Regions from separate parts of the Tateyamaria sp. LSS28 genome, predicted to be linked through region 1. Evidence: riboswitches for the same ligand, from Rfam matches in the RefSeq annotation. Region 1 holds a riboswitch; the other holds the start of a gene.

Region 1 (9,893 bases):
TCCTCGCCTTGTTCGGCGAGTTGGCGCAGGTGGGCGGTACAGTCTGCGTAGAATGCGCTGAGGATTTCGTTGTAGCGTGGGTCGTTCAGCGGGATTTCGGTGGTGACCGGGTATTCCATGGGGAACTCGACGGCATGGTTGGCGAGCATGCCGTTCACGATGGTGCGTGCCTGACCCGGACGGCCTGCCTTGCGGAAGAATGCCACGTGTTGGGCGTTTCGCACCAGCCGGTCCGCGCGGACGCTGAGCAGGTCCTGCGCGCCGGGGCCAAGGCCCACGCCGTGCACGGTTCCGGGGGCGGCGGCCATTATTCTTTCCGACTCGCGATGGCATTGACGGCGGCGACGGTGATGGCACTGCCGCCCAGCCGTCCCTGCACGATGCAACAGGGAACGGGTTGATCGGCCCAGAGGGCATCTTTGGATTCCACCGCGCCGACAAAGCCCACGGGGCAGCCAATGATGGCGGCGGGGCGCGGGCAGTTGGGGTCTTCGAGCATGTTCAGCAGATGAAACAGCGCAGTGGGGGCGTTGCCAATGGCGACAACTGCGCCTGCCAGATGGGGGCGCCAAAGCTCGAGGGCGGCGGCGGAACGGGTGTTGCTCATTTCTGCGGCCAGTTCGCGGACGCCGTCATTGTGCAGTGTGCAGATCACCTTGTTGTCAGCGGGCAGGCGCGGGCGTGTGATCCCTTCGCTGACCATGCGCGCGTCACAAAGGATCGGTGCGCCGTTTTCCAATGCCGCGCGGGCGGCAGGCACGAAACCGGGCGAAAAGCGGCAGTGCTGTTCGAGGCCAACCATGCCTGCGGCGTGGATCATGCGGACAGCGACCTGTTCCTCGTCCTTGTCGAAGTGGGCGAGGTCGGCTTCGGCCCGGATCGTGGCGAAGCTTTGCAGGTAAATGGCCGCGCCATTGGTTTCGTATTCGTAGGGCATATTAGCTCGCCGTGGTCAGGAGGTCATTTGGCGTGAGGCCGCGTTGGCGGGGGGCATCCCATGGATGGCCGTTCTCTACAAGGTCGAACGCGCCGTCGCGACCTACGAGCGTAGTGGTGGCGGGGCGCGGGTGGGCGCAGCCTTTTGAGCAGCCCGAGATGTGGAGTGTTCCGCTGTGATGCGGCGCGAGTTGTCGGGCAAGGGCGCGTGTATCGACTGTCGCGGCACTGCAGGCGGGCGCGCCGGGGCAGGCGTGGATGCGCAGGAGCGGATCGGTGCGGCTGGTGACAAATCCGTGCGTATCGCAGGGCTGTGCGTCTTCCAACAGGAAGGTGCGCCAGGGGGTGACGCGAAGGGCGGTCGCTTGGCTGTCCTGGATTAGTCTGGTCATGGCACGCGCGTCGATGCTGCCAAAAGGCGCGCCATAGACAAATCCGCCGGTTACCGCGCCGGGGGTGATGGAAGCCGTGGCGGGCGATGGTTTAGTATCCTGCCACGTGTCTGGAAACGTTCTGGTTTTCAGATGCTTGGACATCCGGCCCGCGGCGACGCCGTCGGATGCGACGAACCATTTTGCCAGTTCGATCAGCGCTGTCGGGGCGTTCTGCTCCGAGACGCGCTTGCCTTTGTGTGCACCGTCAGCGCGCAGGATGAGATCGCCTGTGTCCGCCCGTTCAAACCGGAAATCGGCGGACGTGTCGGACAGAACGGGGCCCGTTCCCGCATCGATGGCAACGCCCATCTTGGGAGGTAAGTCGGGCAGGTCGGGCAGGGCTTTGAGCAAGGCCGCGTGCAAACGCGTGGTAAGGTCGCCCGCTTGCCACATGGGCGTGACGATGATGTTGCGCCGGGATTCGTCTTCGGCCGTGGCATCGAGCAGGTCGAGCTGTTGGAGGGCTGTCAGGACATTGCCGTGCTGGTCTTCCGCAATGCCGCGCATCTGCAAGTTGGCGCGGCTGGTAAGGTCGATGATGCCGTTTCCATGGCTTAGCGACAGGGCGCAGAGGCCGAGGATCTGATCATGGGTAAGGCGTGCCAGACGCGGGCGGATACGCATGATCAGGCCGTCACCGGACATCATCGGGCGCCATGCGCCTGGGCACCAGCCTTTGACGGTCATTGTGCTGCCTCGAGCGCAGCGCGGATCGAGTTGCGGCGGGTGTGCCAGAGGCCTGCGGCGTCGAGTGCTGCGAACTGGTCCTGCATCGCCTGGTACGCGCCGGGGTTGGCGTCCTGGAGGAAGGCCGCCACCTCGGGGTCACCGAGGGTGGCGTCATGGTACGCGTCGAAGAGGTGGGGGCCGACGACCCCCGCGAGATTGGCAAAGGCGGCCATGTGGTCGAGCGTGGCGGCGATCTCTGCTCCGCCGCGGAAGCCGTGACGCATCATGCCGCGCAGCCACTGGGCCTGCGTCGCGCGGGCCTGAACGACGCGGGCGATTTCCTCGGGCAGGGTGCGCGCGCGGGGGCGGTCGGGTTGCGTCGTGTCGAGGTGGTAGAGGGCTGCCTTGCCTCCGGTCACCGCTTGGGCAGCAGCGAACCCGGCTTCATGCGCGGCGTAGTCCGAGGCCAGCAGGACATCTGTCTCTGGCAAGTCTTGCAGGTGGACAAAGCTGTCGGCTGCTGCGACGCGGGCACGGATGCCATCTTCGTCCTTCGTCGCGGTTGGGCCGTCAAGGGCATAGGCGCTGGCTGCGAGCCACGCCTGCCCCGCGGCAACCCGGGCGTCCTCGGTGAACGTCTCTATGTCTCCGCCCATACCAAGGCCAAAGCTGCCGGGAGCGGGGCCGTAGACGCGGGCATCCGGTACCGTGCCGGCGTAGGGGTTCCAGTCGGGAGCCTCATCGCGTTGGCTGAGCGCGCGGACGGCTTGGGCAAAGAGGGCGGATAGCGTGGGGAATACGTCGCGGAAGAGGCCGGAGACGCGCAGGGTGACGTCGATCCGGGGGCGGTCAAGGTCGGTAATGGGCAGCACTTCTATGCCGGAGACGCGCTCGGAACATTGGTCCCAAACCGGTTTCACGCCCAGAAGGTGCAGGGCCATCGCGAATTCCTCACCCGCCGTGCGCATCGTTGCGGAGCCCCAAAGGTCGACGATCAGGCCACGGGGCCAGTCGCCTTCTTCCTGCAAGTGGCGGCGGACCAATTCCTCGGCCAGTTTGACGCCTTGGGCATAGGCGGCGCGGGTTGGGACCGAACGGGGATCGGTGGTGTAGAGATTGCGGCCCGTGGGCAGCACGTCGCTCCGCCCACGATGGGGGGAGCCGGAGGGGCCACCGGCGATGCGCTTGCCATTGAGCGCGTCTATCAAGGCGCTGCGCTCGGTGTCAGCCCCTTGACCCCAGATGTGCAGCCCGTCACCGAACTGGCTTTCCTTGATATCGCAGACGAAGCGGTCGATGCGGGTGATCGCCTCTGCCGAACAGCTGGCGCGGTCGAGGCCAAGGTCATTTTCGACCCCGATGGCCTGCGCCTCGGCCCGGATGTCGTCGTGCAGCCGGTCGCGGCGCTTGGGGTCGAGGCCATCGGCGTTGGAAAATTCATCGAGCAGGGTTTCGAGCCGGATGAACCTGTCGGGTTTGGCGCTGTCCTTCATCGGGGGGGGCAGGTGGCCAAGTGTGACAGCCCCGATGCGGCGTTTGGCTTGAGCGGCCTCGCCCGGGTCGTTCACGATGAAGGGGTAGATGACAGGCAGGGTGCCGGTCAGCGCCTCGGGCCAGCATTTATCCGACAACGCAACGGACTTGCCGGGCAGCCATTCGAGAGTGCCGTGCGCGCCGATGTGGATCAGGGCTTGGGTCTGGCTTTGGAGCCAGAGGTAGAAAGCGACATAGGCGTGGCGGGGGACGCGGCTGAGGTCGTGGTAGTCGTCGTCCCGCGCGTCGGGTGTGCCGCGTTCTGGTTGCAGGGCGACCAGGACATTGCCCCGGCGGGTGGCGGGGAAGTGGAAGTGTCCCTTGTCAGCGTCATCGTCGGGGCCGCCCCATGCAGCATAGAGATCGTCTCGTAGCGATTGGGGTAGAGTTGACAGCGCTGCCTTGTAGTCGGTGAGCGGCCAAGTGATCGTCTCAGTTTCGAGTGCGCTTGTGACGGGTGTCAGGTCGGTATTGTGGCCCGTGTTTTGCAAGTCGGCAAGGATCGCATCGGTCGAGGCGAGCGCATCCAGACCCACGGCATGAGCCATGTTCCAGTCCTTGCCCGGGTAAGTGCTGAGCACAAGCGCGAGGGTGCGTTCCTTTGCCGGGGTCGTGGCAAGGTCTGTCCACGCTTTTACCCGGTCCGCAACCATCTCTATGCGTTTGGTGTCGGCCTTGTGCGCATAGCGGGCGAATTGCAGGTCGTCGTCGCGCGGCTGCGGTTCTTTGAACGATGCAACACCGGCAAACAGGCGGCCATCCACCTCGGGCAGAACCACGTGCATGGCGAGGTCGGTGGGGGAAAGGCCGCGCTCTGCCTCGTCCCAGGCCTCTCGGGTGGACGTGGCGAGTGCGATCTGGAAAACCGGGACATCGCCCGCATCAAGGGGTGACGCGCCGTTTGCGCCGATGCCGGAGAAGGCGGTGGCGTTGACAATGGCGGTGGGTTTCTGATGTGCGATCTGGCGGGCCATCCAAGCTGCCGCGTCCGGGGTTTTGAGCGAAGGCGCGAAGAGGCCGAGCACGCGGAAGCCACGGGCACGCAGGGCTTGGAACGTCGCCTTGATCGGTGACAGGTCCGCAGCGGACAGATAGGCGCGGTAGAAAGTCGCGATGATCAGGGGGCGGGTATCGGCGCCATGCACCAGCGGACAGGTCACGCCATCTTCGGGTGTCCATGCGCCGACGGTTGGCAGTGCCTTGGAGCCTTTGACGGGACCCGCGTATAGACCGGAGGCCAACGCCATTTGTGCAAGTGCTGCTTGCGCCGCGACTGCGCCGCCAGTGTCACAGAGATGCGCGAGGCGTCGGAGAGTGGATACGGGGAGGGTCGAGATTTCATCCAGCCGCGTATCGGGCCGCCCATCGGCGGGCAGGACAGCCAGCGCGATGCCCTTGGCGCGACACAGTGCTTCGACCTGTTGCAACCCGTAGGACCAATAGGGCACACCCCCGATCAGGCGGATCAGGATGCCCTTGGCCCCTTCAAGTGTCTGTTCGACATAGGTGTCGACGGACAGAGGGTGCTTGAGGCCCACCAAATTGGCGAGCCGTACCGTGGGCAGCTTGCCGTCCGCCCGGTGCCATGCCGCCGCGAAGGCGCCAAGGTCGCTGTCCGAGAACGACAGCACCACCAGATCCGCAGGCGTCTGCCCCAGATCGGTGGGTGTCTCGGTCTCTTCGAGCCCGTGGCTTTCGCGGAAGACGACATGCATGGCTGGGGCCTTGGGGCGGTTTCGTTACTCGGCGGCTTCGGTGACTTGGACCAGGGCGGCGCGAATGGCTGCTTCGTTCACGTCGTCATGTTCGGCAATCACGACCAAACGGCCCTGCCGCGCCTCGTCCGGCCCCCACGGGCGGTCGAACTGGTGGCGGACACGGGCACCGACGGCCTGGACCAGTAGGCGCATGGGCTTGCCAGCGACGGCGGCGTAGCCTTTGACCCGCAGGATGTTCTGCGTCTTGGCCATCGCTTCGATGCGGGCAACCAGTTCCGCCGGATCGCTGGCTTCGGGGATGTCGATGATGACGCTTTCAAAGTCGTCATGTTCGTGGTCGTCATGCCCGTCGTGGTGGGACGGGCGCGCGTCCATGTCGTCTTCGGCAGCCGCTTCCAGCCCAAGGATCACGCGGGGATCGACTGCCCCTTCGGCGACTTCCACGACAGGCAAGGTGCGGGGCGCTTCGGCGGCGATCACCTCTTTGGCCTTGGCAATGCCCTCGGGGCCCGCAAGGTCGGGTTTGGTCAGCAGGATGATGTCGGCGCAGCTGATCTGATCCTCGAACACTTCCGAAAGGGGAGTTTCGTGATCAAGGCTGTCATCGGCTTCGCGCTGGGCGTCGACGGCCGCCACATCCGGGGCGAAGCGGCCCGCGGCCACCGCTTCGGCATCGGCCAAAGCGATCACACCGTCCACCGTGATGCGGCTGCGGATATCGGGCCAGTCGAACGCCTTGAGCAGCGGTTTGGGCAGAGCGAGGCCGGAGGTTTCGATCAGGATGTGTTCGGGCTGCGGGTCGAGGGCCATCAGTGCCTCGATTGTCGGGATGAAGTCGTCGGCCACGGTGCAGCAGATGCAGCCGTTGGCCAACTCCATGATGTTCTCGGCCGGGCAGTCGGGAATGGCGCAGCTTTTGAGGATGTCGCCGTCCACGCCCACATCGCCGAACTCGTTGACGATCACGGCAAGTCGCTTGCCTTGCGGGTTCTGCATCAGGTGACGCACAAGGGTCGTCTTGCCGGAGCCGAGAAAGCCGGTGATGACGGTGACGGGGACTTTGTTCAAGTTTGCCATAGATCAGAACTCCGGCGGGGGGATGCGGGCGATGCAGTTTTTGCGGAAATGTTCGGGGCGCTCGCGCCACGGCACGATGCCGTCGGTGGTGGCGGCATATTTGGCGATACCATCGACCACTATGTCGGCGTCTCGGTCTTCCATCAGGTTGCCGTAGACATAGGTCCAGCGCTGCGCACCACCGCGCACGGCGACCGAGCAGCCGGACGAGCAGTTGGACAGGCATTCAACGGCTTTGAGCGTCACGCCCTCGGGCATGGTGCGGTTGGCAAGTTCGGCGTGTAACGCTTCGCCGGGGCGCGTGCCGTCCTCAGGCACCTCCAACTCGCGGCGGCATTTCACGCAGACCAAGAGTTCCACGGGGGGCAGATCGGCCATGTTCTTTCCCTGTCAGGGGACAGCATGGCAGATGGCGGGCGGCGAGGGGGCCGTTGGTTCCCGACACCCGGCACACCCCGTCCGGTTTCGTCTTCTCTCGCTGGCAGGTCTCCCGGCTTGCGGATTTCGAGGCGCCTCTCCATTGAGAGCGGGCCTCATCGGCCACCCTGCCTTCCCGGCGCTTGGCCAGTGGCGTGGGGGGACCTCTCCGGTCACGGTCGCGGGGGCGGCTGCTTTGACAAGAATTTTCACTCGAAAATTCCTGCGCGGCATTCCCTTTTCACCCGAAGCGGACCCCGGGCACCAGCAGAACCGTAGTGCGCGGGCGGCGATACAGAGTCAAGCGGGAACGCAATGGTGAACAATGGGTCGTTGCGTTACGGTGGAGCTCGTTTGAGAGTGCGGAGCTTGCCATGAAGGAACAGGTCATTGTTTGGGATTTCGATGGTGTTCTGAACGACAACATGGTGGACGGGCGATTTGTCTGGGCGGATGCTCTGTTTGACGATTGGGGTGTGCGGCTGGACACCTTGCAATCGCATCTGTTCCGGCCCGAGCGCATTCGCTCTATCATACGAGGCGAGCGAGACCTGCGCGACGCCCTGTCCGAGTGGATCGCCGGCTTGGAGCAAGAGATCGACGTGGACGCCTTTCTTGCCTACTGGTTTGCCAAGGATGCCCGTCCTGACCCGGCTGTCCTGCCGCACTTGGAGCGTTCGGCGTTTCGCCACGTGATCGGCACAAATAACGAGGCGCGCCGGGCAGCGTATATCGAGACAGAGATGGGGTTTGCCGATCGGGTTGAACGGGTCTTTGCCTCCGGTCGCATGGGCTGTGCGAAACCCGAGGATGCCTATTTTGCGCAGATCGAGGATTGGACGGGTGCAGCTGCTGCGTCCCATGTTCTGGTGGACGATTCGAAACGGAATGTTGACGCAGCACAAGCGCGTGGCTGGCACGCCTACCATTTTGCCGATAACACGCGTGATGGTCTTGGGCCGTTTCTGGATCGCTTGGCCCGATAGGCACAAACGCCTCTGGTCGCGCCGGTCAAATAGTGGCACCACTTGGTCGACCAACACCGGAGGACGCCATGGACGACATCACCGAACGCCACAATGCCAAGATGAAAAAGATCAAGGCCGCCCGCGACAAGATGATGGCGACCAAGACCGAGGAGAAGGGTCTGATCATGGTCCATACCGGGCCGGGCAAGGGCAAATCCTCGTCCGGGTTCGGGATGATCATGCGTTGCATTTCGCATGGTATGCCCTGTGCGGTGGTTCAGTTCATCAAGGGCAATTGGGACACCGGGGAAAAGACGTTCCTACGGGACCGGTTCGCGGATGAGTGCCGGTTTTTTGTGTCCGGAGAAGGGTTCACTTGGGAAACCCAGGACCGTGAGCGGGACATCGCGGCGGCGCAGAATGGGTGGAAGATTGCCAAGGAGCAGATCCTTGATCCCGAGATCCAGTTTGTCTTGCTGGACGAGATCAACATCGCGTTGCGCTACGATTATCTGGATATCGACGAGGTTGTGGATTTCCTGATGACAGAAAAGCCCGAGATGACGCATGTGGTGCTGACAGGCCGGAACGCGAAGCCCGAACTGATAGAGGCTGCGGACCTCGTGACCGAGATGACGTTGGTGAAGCACCCCTTCAAAGATCTGGGCGTGAAGGCGCAGAAGGGCGTGGAATTCTGAGGCCGCCCATAGGGCAGCGAGAGGTTTAGCTCAAAAGCGCTGCGACAGTGTCGAGGTCGATGGCCCAAGCTGCCGCTGGTACAGCGATTGCCAGCCCCATCAGGATCATCGTTTTGCGTGCCCGCGCCTTGGCCGCGCGCTTGCGGCGTTCGGGTGTGTTTGTGAAATCCAACATGATCTTTCCGTTTCGTTTGTGTGGTGTCATGTAAGTGATCGTCGCATCAGCATGCGCGACGAATCTGGCATTTCTGGGTTGTCAGGATGGAGGTATCATGGCGAAAGCCCTCATGTTTCAAGGCACGGGCTCGAATGTCGGCAAGTCGATGCTGGTGTCGGGTATGTGCCGCGCGGCAAAGCGCCGAGGCATATCCGTCGCCCCTTTCAAGCCGCAAAACATGTCGAACAATGCCGCCGTGACGACCGATGGGGGCGAGATTGGCCGCGCCCAGGCGCTGCAGGCCATGGCTTGCGGGTTGGAACCGCATACCGACATGAACCCGGTGCTTCTGAAGCCTGAGACGGATGTGGGCAGCCAGGTCGTGGTGCAGGGCAAGCGCCTGACCACGGTGAAGGCGCGGGAATACGCCGCGCTAAAGCCGCAGCTTATGGAACATGTACTCGACAGCTTTGATCGGTTGAAGCAGGCACATGATCTGGTGCTGGTCGAAGGGGCGGGCAGCCCGGCCGAGGTGAACCTGCGCCCCGGTGATATTGCCAATATGGGCTTTGCCCGCGCCGCCGACTGCCCCGTGATCCTGGCTGGTGACATCGACCGTGGCGGGGTGATTGCGCAGGTTGTGGGAACGCAGTCTGTGATTGATCCGGAAGACGCCGCACTGATCCAGGGCTTTCTGATCAATCGCTTTCGTGGTGATCCGCGCCTGTTTGACGATGGTTACGCCCTGATTGAAAAACACACAGGGTGGCGTGGCTTTGGCGTGGTGCCTTGGTTTCCGGATGCCTGGAAACTGCCAGCAGAGGATGCGCTGGATATCGCGACACCGCGCCGCCCGGATGGCCTGCACATCGTGTGCCTCAAGCTGTCGCGTATCGCGAATTTCGATGATCTTGACCCGTTGGCACAGGAGCCGGGGGTGCGGTTGACCATGCTGCATGCGGGCCAACCGTTGCCTGCGGACACGGACGTGGTGATCATCCCGGGCAGCAAATCGACGCGGGGCGATCTACAATTTCTGCGGGACCAGGGCTGGGACGAGGATATCCGTGCCCACGCGCGGCGCGGTGGGTCTGTCTTAGGGATCTGTGGCGGGTTCCAGATGCTTGGACGGGTGGTGGATGATCCTGAGGGCATTGAAGGGCCTGCAGGCGCTACGGATGGGATCGGATTGCTGGATATCCAGACCAAGATGACAGATGACAAACGGTTGACCACCATCGAGGCGGTCCATGTTCCAACGGCGCAAGCCTTTCACGGGTATGAAA
Region 2 (9,893 bases), on a different contig from region 1:
GCACCACCAATTGCCTTGCCCCGCTGGCCAAGGTTCTGGATCGCGCTTTTGGCATCGAACGCGGTGTGATGACCACGATCCACAGCTACACGGGCGATCAGCCGACACTGGACCGTCGGCACGACGATTTATACCGGGCCCGCGCCGCGGCGATGGCCATGATCCCGACCTCGACCGGTGCCGCCAAGGCTCTGGGCGAAGTCCTCCCGAACCTTGCAGGCAAGCTCGACGGCACCGCCATGCGCGTGCCCACACCGAATGTGAGCGCCGTGGACCTGACATTTGAAGCCAGTCGCGATGTGACAGTGGATGAGGTGAATGCCGCCATGGCCGAGGCCGCCGCCGGTCCCATGGGCCGGGTATTGGCCTATGATGACGAACAGAAGGTCAGCATTGACTTCAACCACACCGAACATTCGTCCATCTTTGCCCCGGACCAGACCAAGGTGGTCGGCAACCGGATGGTGCGCGTTCTGGCCTGGTACGACAACGAATGGGCGTTTTCAGTCCGCATGGCCGATGTCGCGGTTGCCATGGGTCGCCTGACCTGAACAACGCGACAGGTTGCAAGCATCGGGTGGGGCTGTCACAACAGCCCTGCCCTTTTTCTTTGTGACGCAGCCCTATGACCAACCGCATCGCCCTTGTCCTTGCCCTGCTGATCATCGGCGCGATCACCCTGGATGTGATGCTGTATGGTAAGGAACACCTCATTTTCCTAGGCAAGAAATTCGCTGAGCTACTGGAGTGGATCGCGTTCTGGCGCTGACCCGCGCCCGACATGTCGCACCGATTTGACCGGCATCCCCGGTTGACAATCGCGTCGCTTTGCATTTGTTAGCGGTAACGGCGCTCCCCCGACCCTCGGGGCCGCGTTCAGACATCATTCTGACACCAGACATGGGGGATACCATGGCCATCAAAGTTGCAATCAACGGGTTCGGGCGCATCGGGCGCAATGTGCTGCGCGCGATCATCGAAAGCGGTCGGACAGATATCGAGGTGGTCGCGATCAACGACCTGGGCCCCGTGGAAACAAATGCACACCTGTTGCAATATGACAGCGTGCATGGCCGCTTCCCTGCCACCGTGACGGTCGCGGGCGACAGCATCGACGTGGGCAACGGCCCCATCAAGGTCACAGCAGAGCGCAACCCGGCCGATCTGCCCTGGAGCCATGTGGACATCGTGATGGAGTGCACAGGCATCTTCACCTCGAAAGAAGCCTGCCAGGCACATTTGGAGAATGGCAGCAGCCGCGTGCTGATCTCGGCCCCCGGCAAGAATGCCGACAAAACCATTGTATACGGTGTAAACCACGACGCCCTGTCGGGCGACGATGTGGTTGTGTCGAACGCCTCGTGCACGACCAACTGCCTGACGCCCGTGGCAAAGGTCCTGCACGACCAGTTCGGGATCAAGCGTGGCTTCATGACCACCGTGCACAGCTATACCGGCGACCAGCCGACGCTGGACACGATGCACAAGGACCTCTACCGCGCCCGTGCAGCGGCGCTGTCGATGATCCCCACCTCGACCGGGGCAGCCAAGGCCGTTGGTCTGGTCATGCCGGAACTGAACGGCAAGTTGGACGGTGTGGCGATCCGCGTCCCCACACCGAACGTATCCTGTGTCGACCTCACGGTTGAGGTGAATGGCGACGTGACCGTTGAGCAGATTAACGCAGCCATGACCGAAGCCGCCGCCGCTGGTCCACTGAAAGGTGTGCTGGGCGTAACGGACGCCAAACTGGTGTCAATGGACTTCAACCACGATCCGCACTCGTCGATCTTTGCCACCGACCAGACCAAGGTCATGGATGGCAACATGGTCCGTATCCTGAGCTGGTATGACAACGAATGGGGTTTCTCGAACCGCATGGGTGATACAGCGGTCGAGATGGGCAAATATCTCTGACCCGCACTGCATCGTAAGTCAAAAAGGCGCCCCGCACGGGCGCCTTTTTTGATTGCGACCACGGCCCCGCACGACAACGCCGATATCCGCGTATCCCCTCGATCTTTCCCGCTTGACGCGCCCCTGTTTCTAGCAGATCGTTTTCGGTGATGGTTCCCGGATGCCGACGGCTACCCGGGATGAAAAGGGAATACGGTGAGGATGCCAATTGGCGCCAAATCCGTAACTGCCCCCGCAACTGTGAGCGGTGAGCGACCCCGATGATCACCACTGAACGCACGCGTTCGGGAAGGATCGGGCAAGCCCGGACCCGCAAGTCAGGAGACCTGCCATCATTGATGTAACTTCAACCCGGACGGGGCGTCCGGACAGGAAGCCATGATGGTTTTTGCGGAACGACCCGCCAAAAGTGACATGTCTGCCGTACGCCTCGAACTATCGCGGAGGGCGACATGGGCCAACCACCACAGAAGATCACGATATGTACATCCTGTCGGCACAAGGGCAGCAATTGCCGACCCGGCTATGAACTGATTGCAAAATTGCGCGCTGCGATTGCCGCGGCGGGCGACAGCATCACGGACGAGTTTGAAATCTCTGGCGTGGCCTGCATGGCCGGATGCGATCGCCCCTGCACCGTTGCCTATCACGGCACCCGCAAGGCCACGTACCTGTTTGGGGATATCGAAGCGGACACAGACATAGACGACCTCGTGGCATTTGCGCAGCAGTACACACGGATAGACGACGGCTGGTGTTCATCCGTAAACCGCCCCGGAAAACTGCGCACATCGACACTGGCGCGCGTGCCCGCTGCCATCATCGCGCTGGAAGACAGCGACGTGCGCGCGTCATGAGCGCAGCGGACGTTGTTGCTGAGAATATCAGCTGGACACCGCAGCGGGCCACGGCCCCCCTGCTAAAACCGACCAGCTTTTGCGTCGAAGCCGGACAGGTGTTGGGCGTCGTTGGGCCAAACGGGGCTGGCAAATCCACACTGTTGCGGATGATCTACCGCTACTACCGCCTTTCGGCCGGGCAAATTCGCATCGCGGGCGAAGACATCTGGTCCATCCCCCCCCGTCTGGCAGCTCAACGTGTGGCGGCGGTGTTGCAGGAACAGGCCTCTTCCTTTGGACTGACAGTGCGCGAGGTCGTGACACTGGGTCGCACACCGCACCGCGCCGGGTTTTCCGCCAGCGGCGCACGAGATGCTGACATCGTCGCAAGCACGATCAAGCAGTTGCACCTTCAGGATTTCGTGGATCGGGACGTGGCAACACTGTCAGGTGGAGAACGGCAGCGGGTTATGGTGGCCCGTGCACTGGCGCAGGAACCGCAGGTCCTGGTGCTCGATGAGCCGACCAATCACCTGGATATTCGCCACCAACTCGAAGTGCTGGCCCTGATCCGCCAACTCGACCTGACGATCATCGTCTCGCTGCACGACCTGAACATGGCCGCGCAGACCTGTGACGCCATCCTGCTTCTTGAGAATGGCCACACCAAGGGCTTTGGCCCTCCCGATCAGGTGCTGACCGAAGCACAGGTGTCATCCGCATTCCGTGTCGATGCGCGGCGCGAGCGGCTGAACCCAAGCGATACCAAACATTTTTCATTCCATTTGCCGACATAGGGCCCCCAATGAAATTCACACTCACCACCCTCACCACTATCCTGTGCGCCACGGGCGCATTTGCACAAACCACGGTGCAAAGCTGTGACCGTACTGTCACCTTCGATGCCCCGCCACAGGCTGCAATTTCGAACGATGTGAACCTGACCGAGATGATGCTTGTCCTGGGCCTTGCAGACCGGATGGTCGGTTACACAGGTATTTCGGGCTGGAAAACACTAGACGAAGAGATGACGGCGGGCATCGAAGCGCTGCCAGAATTGTCCGCAAAATACCCCAGCAAAGAGGTGCTGATCGGAGCAGACGCAGACTTCTTCTTTGCCGGTTGGAACTACGGCATGAAGGTCGGAGGCGATGTCACGCCTGAAACGCTCGCGCCCTTTGGCATCGACGTGTACGAGCTGACGGAAAGCTGCATTCACATCGGCGACAAAGGCGCGGCCAGCATGGACGACATGTACAACGACCTGCTGAACCTGGGTGCGATTTTTGACGTTTCTGACAAGGCCGAAGCATTGGTCGCAGACTACCGCGCCGATCTGGAGGGGTTTACGGCGGAGCTAGAGCCACTTGAGGCGGCCCCCCGTGTCTTTGTCTATGACAGTGGTGAAGATGTGCCATTTACGGCAGGGCGCTATGCCATGCCCAACGCCCTGATCGAAGCAGCGGGTGGCGCCAACATCATGAATGACTTTGAAAAAAGTTGGGCCACCGTCGGTTGGGAAGCGGTGGTTGAGCGCAATCCCGAAATCATTGTGATCGTGAATTACGGTGAGGTCACAGCTGAGGAAAAACGCGCCTTCATGATGTCCAACCCCGCCTTTGCCGAGATTGATGCAGTCAAAAATAATCGCTTCGTCACCTTGGAATATGTCGAGGCAACACCGGGTCCCCGCAACATCAACGCGGTCAAGACGCTCGCCGCCGCATTCCGCGCAGAGTGACACGCATGGAGATGACCGGCGCAACCGTAAAAAGCCGTACCCCGACGCGCCCGTTAGTGATCGGCGTGGGTTTTGTGGTGCTGGTGCTCTCCATTTCCGCAGCCGTTGGCCTTGGTGCAATCCCGATCCCGATGTCGGTGGTTTGGGGCGTAGTCGCTAACAAGATATCGCCCGACTGGGTGCCGGTGGTATGGTCTTCGGGGCGCGAGGCGATTGTGTGGGACATCCGCTTTCCCCGCGCGCTTCTGGCGTGTTGTGTCGGGGCCGGACTTGCAATGGTCGGGGCCAGCCTGCAGGCCGTTACGCGCAATCCGCTGGCCGATCCCCATCTTCTGGGCATCTCTGCCGGAGGAGCCTTTGGTGCCATCCTGGCCTTGCTGCATACGGGTCTGTTTCTGGGCCTGCTCACCGTACCGCTTTTGGCCTTCCTTGGTGCGCTCGCAGCGACGCTGCTTGTGCTCGCCGTATCCCAGTTTGCCTCGGCAACCAGCGCAGATCGTCTGATCCTGGCCGGTGTTGCCGTGTCCTTCATCGTCATGTCACTGGCCAATATGCTGATCTTTCTTGGTGATCCACGTGCCACCCACACAGTGGTGTTCTGGATGCTCGGTGGGCTAGGCCTCGCCCAGTGGGGCCAGCTTGTCTTTCCATTTGCCATCCTTGTCGCAGGCGGCGCTTACCTGTGGATCAACGCCAGCAACCTGAATGCAATGACCATCGGGGATGAAACAGCATCCACTTTGGGCATTTCGGTGGCTCGGTTTCGCCTCTCCGTTTTCGTGGTGGGCGCGCTGATCACCGGTGTCATGGTGGCCTTCTCCGGCATCATCGGTTTTGTTGGCCTGATGGTGCCACACATCGTGCGCCTGATCGACGGGGGCGACTATGCCCGCGTTCTGCCTGCTTCTGCCCTGCTTGGCGCCGTGTTCCTGATCTGGGCTGATGTTCTTGCGCGCACATTCATGGCGCCCGACGAGGTGCCAATTGGCGTCATCACCGGGCTAATTGGTGGTGTCTTCTTTGTCTGGCTGCTGCGACGGCGCGTGGGCTAGGTAAAAGTTCCCTCGACAAACGTGTCGAAAGATCCAGATCAACCGAACCGCTGTTCCAGCGCGTCATTCACAAGCGGTGTCACAAATTTACTGACATCGCCCCCAAGGCGGGCAATTTCCTTGACCAGCTTGGATGCAATCGCCTGGTGTTCCGCCTCGGCCATCAGGAAAACAGTCTCGATGCTGTTATCAAGCTGGCGGTTCATGCCGACCATCTGGAATTCGTATTCAAAATCGGCAACGGCCCGCAGTCCACGAATGATAAGCTGTGCTCCGACGTCGCGGGCACAATCGATCAACAGGTTTTCAAAGGGATGGGCGACAATCTCGGTCCCCGTTTGCGCGCTCAACTTCGCGCATTCGGCCTCGATCATGGCCACGCGTTCTTCCAATGAGAACAAAGGCCCTTTGTCGCGGTTGATGGCAACGCCAATCACCAATCTGTCGACCATGGGACTGGCCCGCCGAATGATATCAATGTGCCCCAGCGTGATGGGATCGAAGGTGCCAGGGTAAAGGCCGATGCGCATTGGCGGCTCCGTCAGTCGTCTTGGCCGCAATGCAGCATTTCAGACACGCGATTGCAAGCAAACACGACGCAAGCGTCTGGTTAGTGGCCCATAATCATGCCTTGAAGCGCTTCCTTCTCCATCGACAGCTCGGTCAGCCGCGCCTTGACCACGTCGCCCAGGGTAATCAGCCCCACGAGTTGCCCGTCCTCGACGACGGGCATGTGGCGAAATCGGCCTTCCGTCATCTGGGCCAAGATATCGTCCGCCTTGTCGTCGCGCTGGCATGTCACCAGTTTCGAGGTCATGAAGTTGTCCACCGGCTCGTTCAGGATGGCCCCACCCCGCTTGGCCAGAAACCGCACGATGTCGCGCTCCGACAGGATACCCTCGGCGGTTAGCCCATCTGTTGAGACGACGACTGTCCCGATCCTGCGCTCGGCAAGGATCTTCGCCGCTTCTGACACCTGCGTGCCGGGTTTCACCGTAACAACAGCGTCATCGGATTTGGACTTGAGAATCTGGTGCACAAGCATGGATCTGGACCTCGTCAATACTGCGACATAACTCAGCGTCTGCCGCCAAGGCCCTGTCTGTCAAGTGTACGAACGTCGCCCGGCGATCCACTGCCGGTTGAAATTTGTCCATGAGCGCGCACCCCAAGCATCAAAAAAGAAGTTGAATATATTCCCGCAAGAACTTGATTTTATTTATACATACCCTTCAAGTCTCGCAATCTCGGACCGGACGCCCTGCACCAAAAGCTCGGCAAACGCGTTCAACCGTCGGTCACGGGTATCAGACTGATGCCGGATCAGGAAAAAACTGCGCGACAGAGACATCTGGTCAAGAAGCACGCGGCGCAGACCAGATGCGAATGGCAAGGCAAAGTCGTGCACCACACCGACGCCCGCACCCTGCCGCAGTAGGTTCAACTGCACCGCGACCGAGTTGGACGCCAGTGCAACCCGTTCGACCCCGGCATCGGCCAGATAATCCAGTTCTCGATCAAAAATCATGTCAGGGATGTATCCAACAATCCGGTGTGACTGCAGGTCGGTCATCTTGGCCAGCGGCGCAGCACCCTCCAAATAGGTCTCACTGGCAGCCAGATGCAGCCGGTAATCTGTAATACGTTGCACCGTCAGCTGCCCCGCTGTCGGTGCACTTACGCCAATGGCCAGATCCGCCTCGCGACGGGACAGGTTGAACACCCGGGGCAAGGCAACGATCTGAATATCGAGCGCGGGGTGCGCTTTCCCCAAGGCGGCACAGACCTGCGGCAGCACGTAGTTCGCGCATCCATCCGGCGCACCGATGCGCACCTGACCGGTCAACCCGGTCTCAGCTTGGGTAGGCCCTGCCCCGGAAATCCCTTCCGTTGCGGCGCGCATGGCGGCCTCTGCGGTCTCTGCCCGCTCCAGCAACTGCGCCCCCGCATCCGTCAACGCATATCCCTGCGGAGATTTGCGAAACAGAACCACATCCAGATCCCGCTCCAGTCGCGCCACACGCCGACCCAAGGTCGCGGCATCCTTGCGGACATCCTTGGCGGCCGCCGAAAGCGTTTCAGCGCGCGCCACTGCCAGAAACAGGCGCAGATCATCCCAATGTGGCAGCATCAAAACCCCTTCCAATCTGCAAAAATGCAAAATGGTTTTGCCTACTTGCCTCTTTTGCCAGATATTTTGCAAGACTATCCTGCCGCCAACTTCGAAACTCAACACCCCCTCGGGAGGACGCAGAATGCAGGAACTGACCCACTACATCGATGGTGCCCACGTCAAAGGAACATCGGGCCGTTTTGCCGACGTCATGAACCCCGCCACGGGTGAGGTGCAGGCAAAGGTGCCGCTCGCTTCGGCAAGCGAATTGGCCCATGCCGTCGACATTGCTGCCAAAGCGCAACCGGCTTGGGCGGCCACCAACCCGCAACGCCGGGCGCGCGTGTTGATGAAGTTCGTGACTTTGCTCAATCGCGACATGGACAAGCTGGCCGAAGCGCTCAGTCGCGAGCATGGCAAGACGCTGCCGGATGCGGCGGGCGATGTGCAACGCGGCCTTGAGGTGGTCGAATACTGCATCGGCGCGCCCCACCTACTGAAAGGCGAATACACCGACAGCGCCGGCCCCGGCATCGACATGTATTCCATGCGTCAGGCGCTGGGTGTGACGGCGGGCATCACGCCATTCAACTTCCCCGCCATGATCCCGATGTGGATGTTCGCGCCTGCCATCGCCTGCGGCAACGCCTTTATCCTCAAACCGTCCGAACGCGACCCGTCGGTTCCCCTGATGCTGGCCGAATTGATGGAAGAGGCGGGCCTGCCCAAAGGTATCCTGCAAGTGGTCAATGGCGACAAGGAAGCCGTGGACGCGATCCTGCACCACGACGTGATCCAGTCCATTGGCTTTGTCGGATCAACCCCCATCGCCGAATACATCTATGCCACGGGCTGTGCGAACGGCAAACGCGTTCAGTGCTTTGGCGGGGCCAAGAACCATATGATCGTCATGCCCGATGCCGACATGGATCAGGCCGCCGACGCTCTGGTCGGCGCAGGTTACGGGGCAGCGGGCGAACGCTGCATGGCGATCTCGGTCGCAGTTCCCGTTGGCGACGAAACGGCAGACCGTCTGATTGAAAAACTGGTGCCGCGCATCGAAAAGCTCAAAGTTGGCCCCTACACCGCAGGCAATGACGTGGACTATGGCCCCGTTGTGACCGGCGCAGCCAAGGCCAACATCGAACGGCTTGTGCAAACCGGTATTGATCAGGGCGCCGAACTGGTTGTCGATGGGCGTGATTTCAAACTTCAAGGCTACGAAGAGGGATACTTTGTCGGTCCGCATCTTTTCGACCGTGCGACCAAAGACATGGATATCTACAAGCAGGAAATCTTTGGCCCTGTCCTGACAACCCTCCGCGCACAAACCTACGAAGAGGCCATCGGCCTCGCCATGGATCATGAATACGGAAACGGGACCGCAATCTTCACCCGGGACGGTGACACAGCCCGCGATTTTGCCAACCGAATCAACATCGGCATGGTAGGCATTAATGTCCCAATTCCCGTGCCATTGGCCTATCATACATTTGGGGGCTGGAAAAAATCCGTATTTGGTGACCTAAATCAACACGGTCCTGACGCATTTAAGTTCTATACGCGTACGAAGACAGTGACGGCCCGTTGGCCATCTGGAATAAAGGAAGGCGGAGAATTTTCGATCCCCGTAATGGAATAGCATGCCCATACGTTTTCGCATCATCCCGGACCGCGGCTTGGTCGTGGTCCGGTATTCAGGTTTCGTGACCATAGACGACACGCTCGGTGCCACCCAAACCTATTTGGCCCACCCGCACTATGCGCTTGGCCAAAAGCAGTTGGTCGATTTCAGCAGCATCACCGACTATGAACGGGATTATGTTCGTTTCATGCAGATGCAAGCGACCAAAGTAGATCGCTTTGCCAACTCCGGCGTGCAATCGCTTGTTGTCTATATCGCACCAACGCAGATCAGTCAGGAACTGAGCGCGCTGTTCATTAAATCCTGGGACAACGTGGATGCGGTTGTGCCGATGGTGCAGCACTCGGAATCCGAGGCACTGACGCTACTTGGTCAGCCTGAAAAAGCCCTTGATATGCTTCTGCCCCCGGTCGGAAAGCAGGCCTTGCAATAGTCCTGCAAACATCGGAATTTAACGTGCGTTCAATTCAAGCCATTGCGCTATGGGAGGCAGCATGGATTTCGCACTGACCGAGGAACAGACCGCAATTTTCGACATGGCCCATGCCTTTGGCCAGTCCGAGATCGCGCCCCATGCGCGCGATTG

The links. Region 1 has a riboswitch for cobalamin ahead of AC53L6_RS15315 (DUF1636 family protein). Riboswitches for the same ligand answer to the same signal wherever they lie in the genome.
Region 2: linked by a shared signal. The riboswitch ahead of AC53L6_RS17210 (DUF1636 family protein) and the one ahead of AC53L6_RS15315 (DUF1636 family protein) in region 1 are both predicted to bind cobalamin.

Annotation. Positions count from the first base shown of each region.
Region 1 covers NZ_JCAPFI010000004.1:560,242-570,134, forward strand. Annotated here, with positions in the region: gene cobI (precorrin-2 C(20)-methyltransferase) at 1-308, opposite strand, end outside; gene AC53L6_RS15295 (precorrin-8X methylmutase) at 308-937, opposite strand; gene cobG (precorrin-3B synthase) at 939-2,057, opposite strand; gene cobN (cobaltochelatase subunit CobN) at 2,054-5,287, opposite strand; gene cobW (cobalamin biosynthesis protein CobW) at 5,312-6,367, opposite strand; gene AC53L6_RS15315 (DUF1636 family protein) at 6,371-6,745, opposite strand; cobalamin riboswitch at 6,831-7,065, opposite strand; gene AC53L6_RS15320 (HAD family hydrolase) at 7,159-7,770, shown strand; gene cobO (cob(I)yrinic acid a,c-diamide adenosyltransferase) at 7,839-8,450, shown strand; gene AC53L6_RS15330 (hypothetical protein) at 8,476-8,625, opposite strand; gene AC53L6_RS15335 (cobyric acid synthase) at 8,723-9,893, shown strand, end outside.
Region 2 covers NZ_JCAPFI010000005.1:306,783-316,675, reverse strand. Annotated here, with positions in the region: gene gap (type I glyceraldehyde-3-phosphate dehydrogenase) at 1-551, shown strand, start outside; gene AC53L6_RS17220 (hypothetical protein) at 626-769, shown strand; gene gap (type I glyceraldehyde-3-phosphate dehydrogenase) at 913-1,917, shown strand; cobalamin riboswitch at 2,051-2,265, shown strand; gene AC53L6_RS17210 (DUF1636 family protein) at 2,370-2,774, shown strand; gene AC53L6_RS17205 (ABC transporter ATP-binding protein) at 2,771-3,553, shown strand; gene AC53L6_RS17200 (ABC transporter substrate-binding protein) at 3,562-4,497, shown strand; gene AC53L6_RS17195 (FecCD family ABC transporter permease) at 4,509-5,549, shown strand; gene coaD (pantetheine-phosphate adenylyltransferase) at 5,588-6,079, opposite strand; gene AC53L6_RS17185 (CBS domain-containing protein) at 6,160-6,594, opposite strand; gene AC53L6_RS17180 (LysR family transcriptional regulator) at 6,769-7,680, opposite strand; gene AC53L6_RS17175 (CoA-acylating methylmalonate-semialdehyde dehydrogenase) at 7,805-9,304, shown strand; gene AC53L6_RS17170 (hypothetical protein) at 9,306-9,740, shown strand; gene AC53L6_RS17165 (acyl-CoA dehydrogenase family protein) at 9,802-9,893, shown strand, end outside.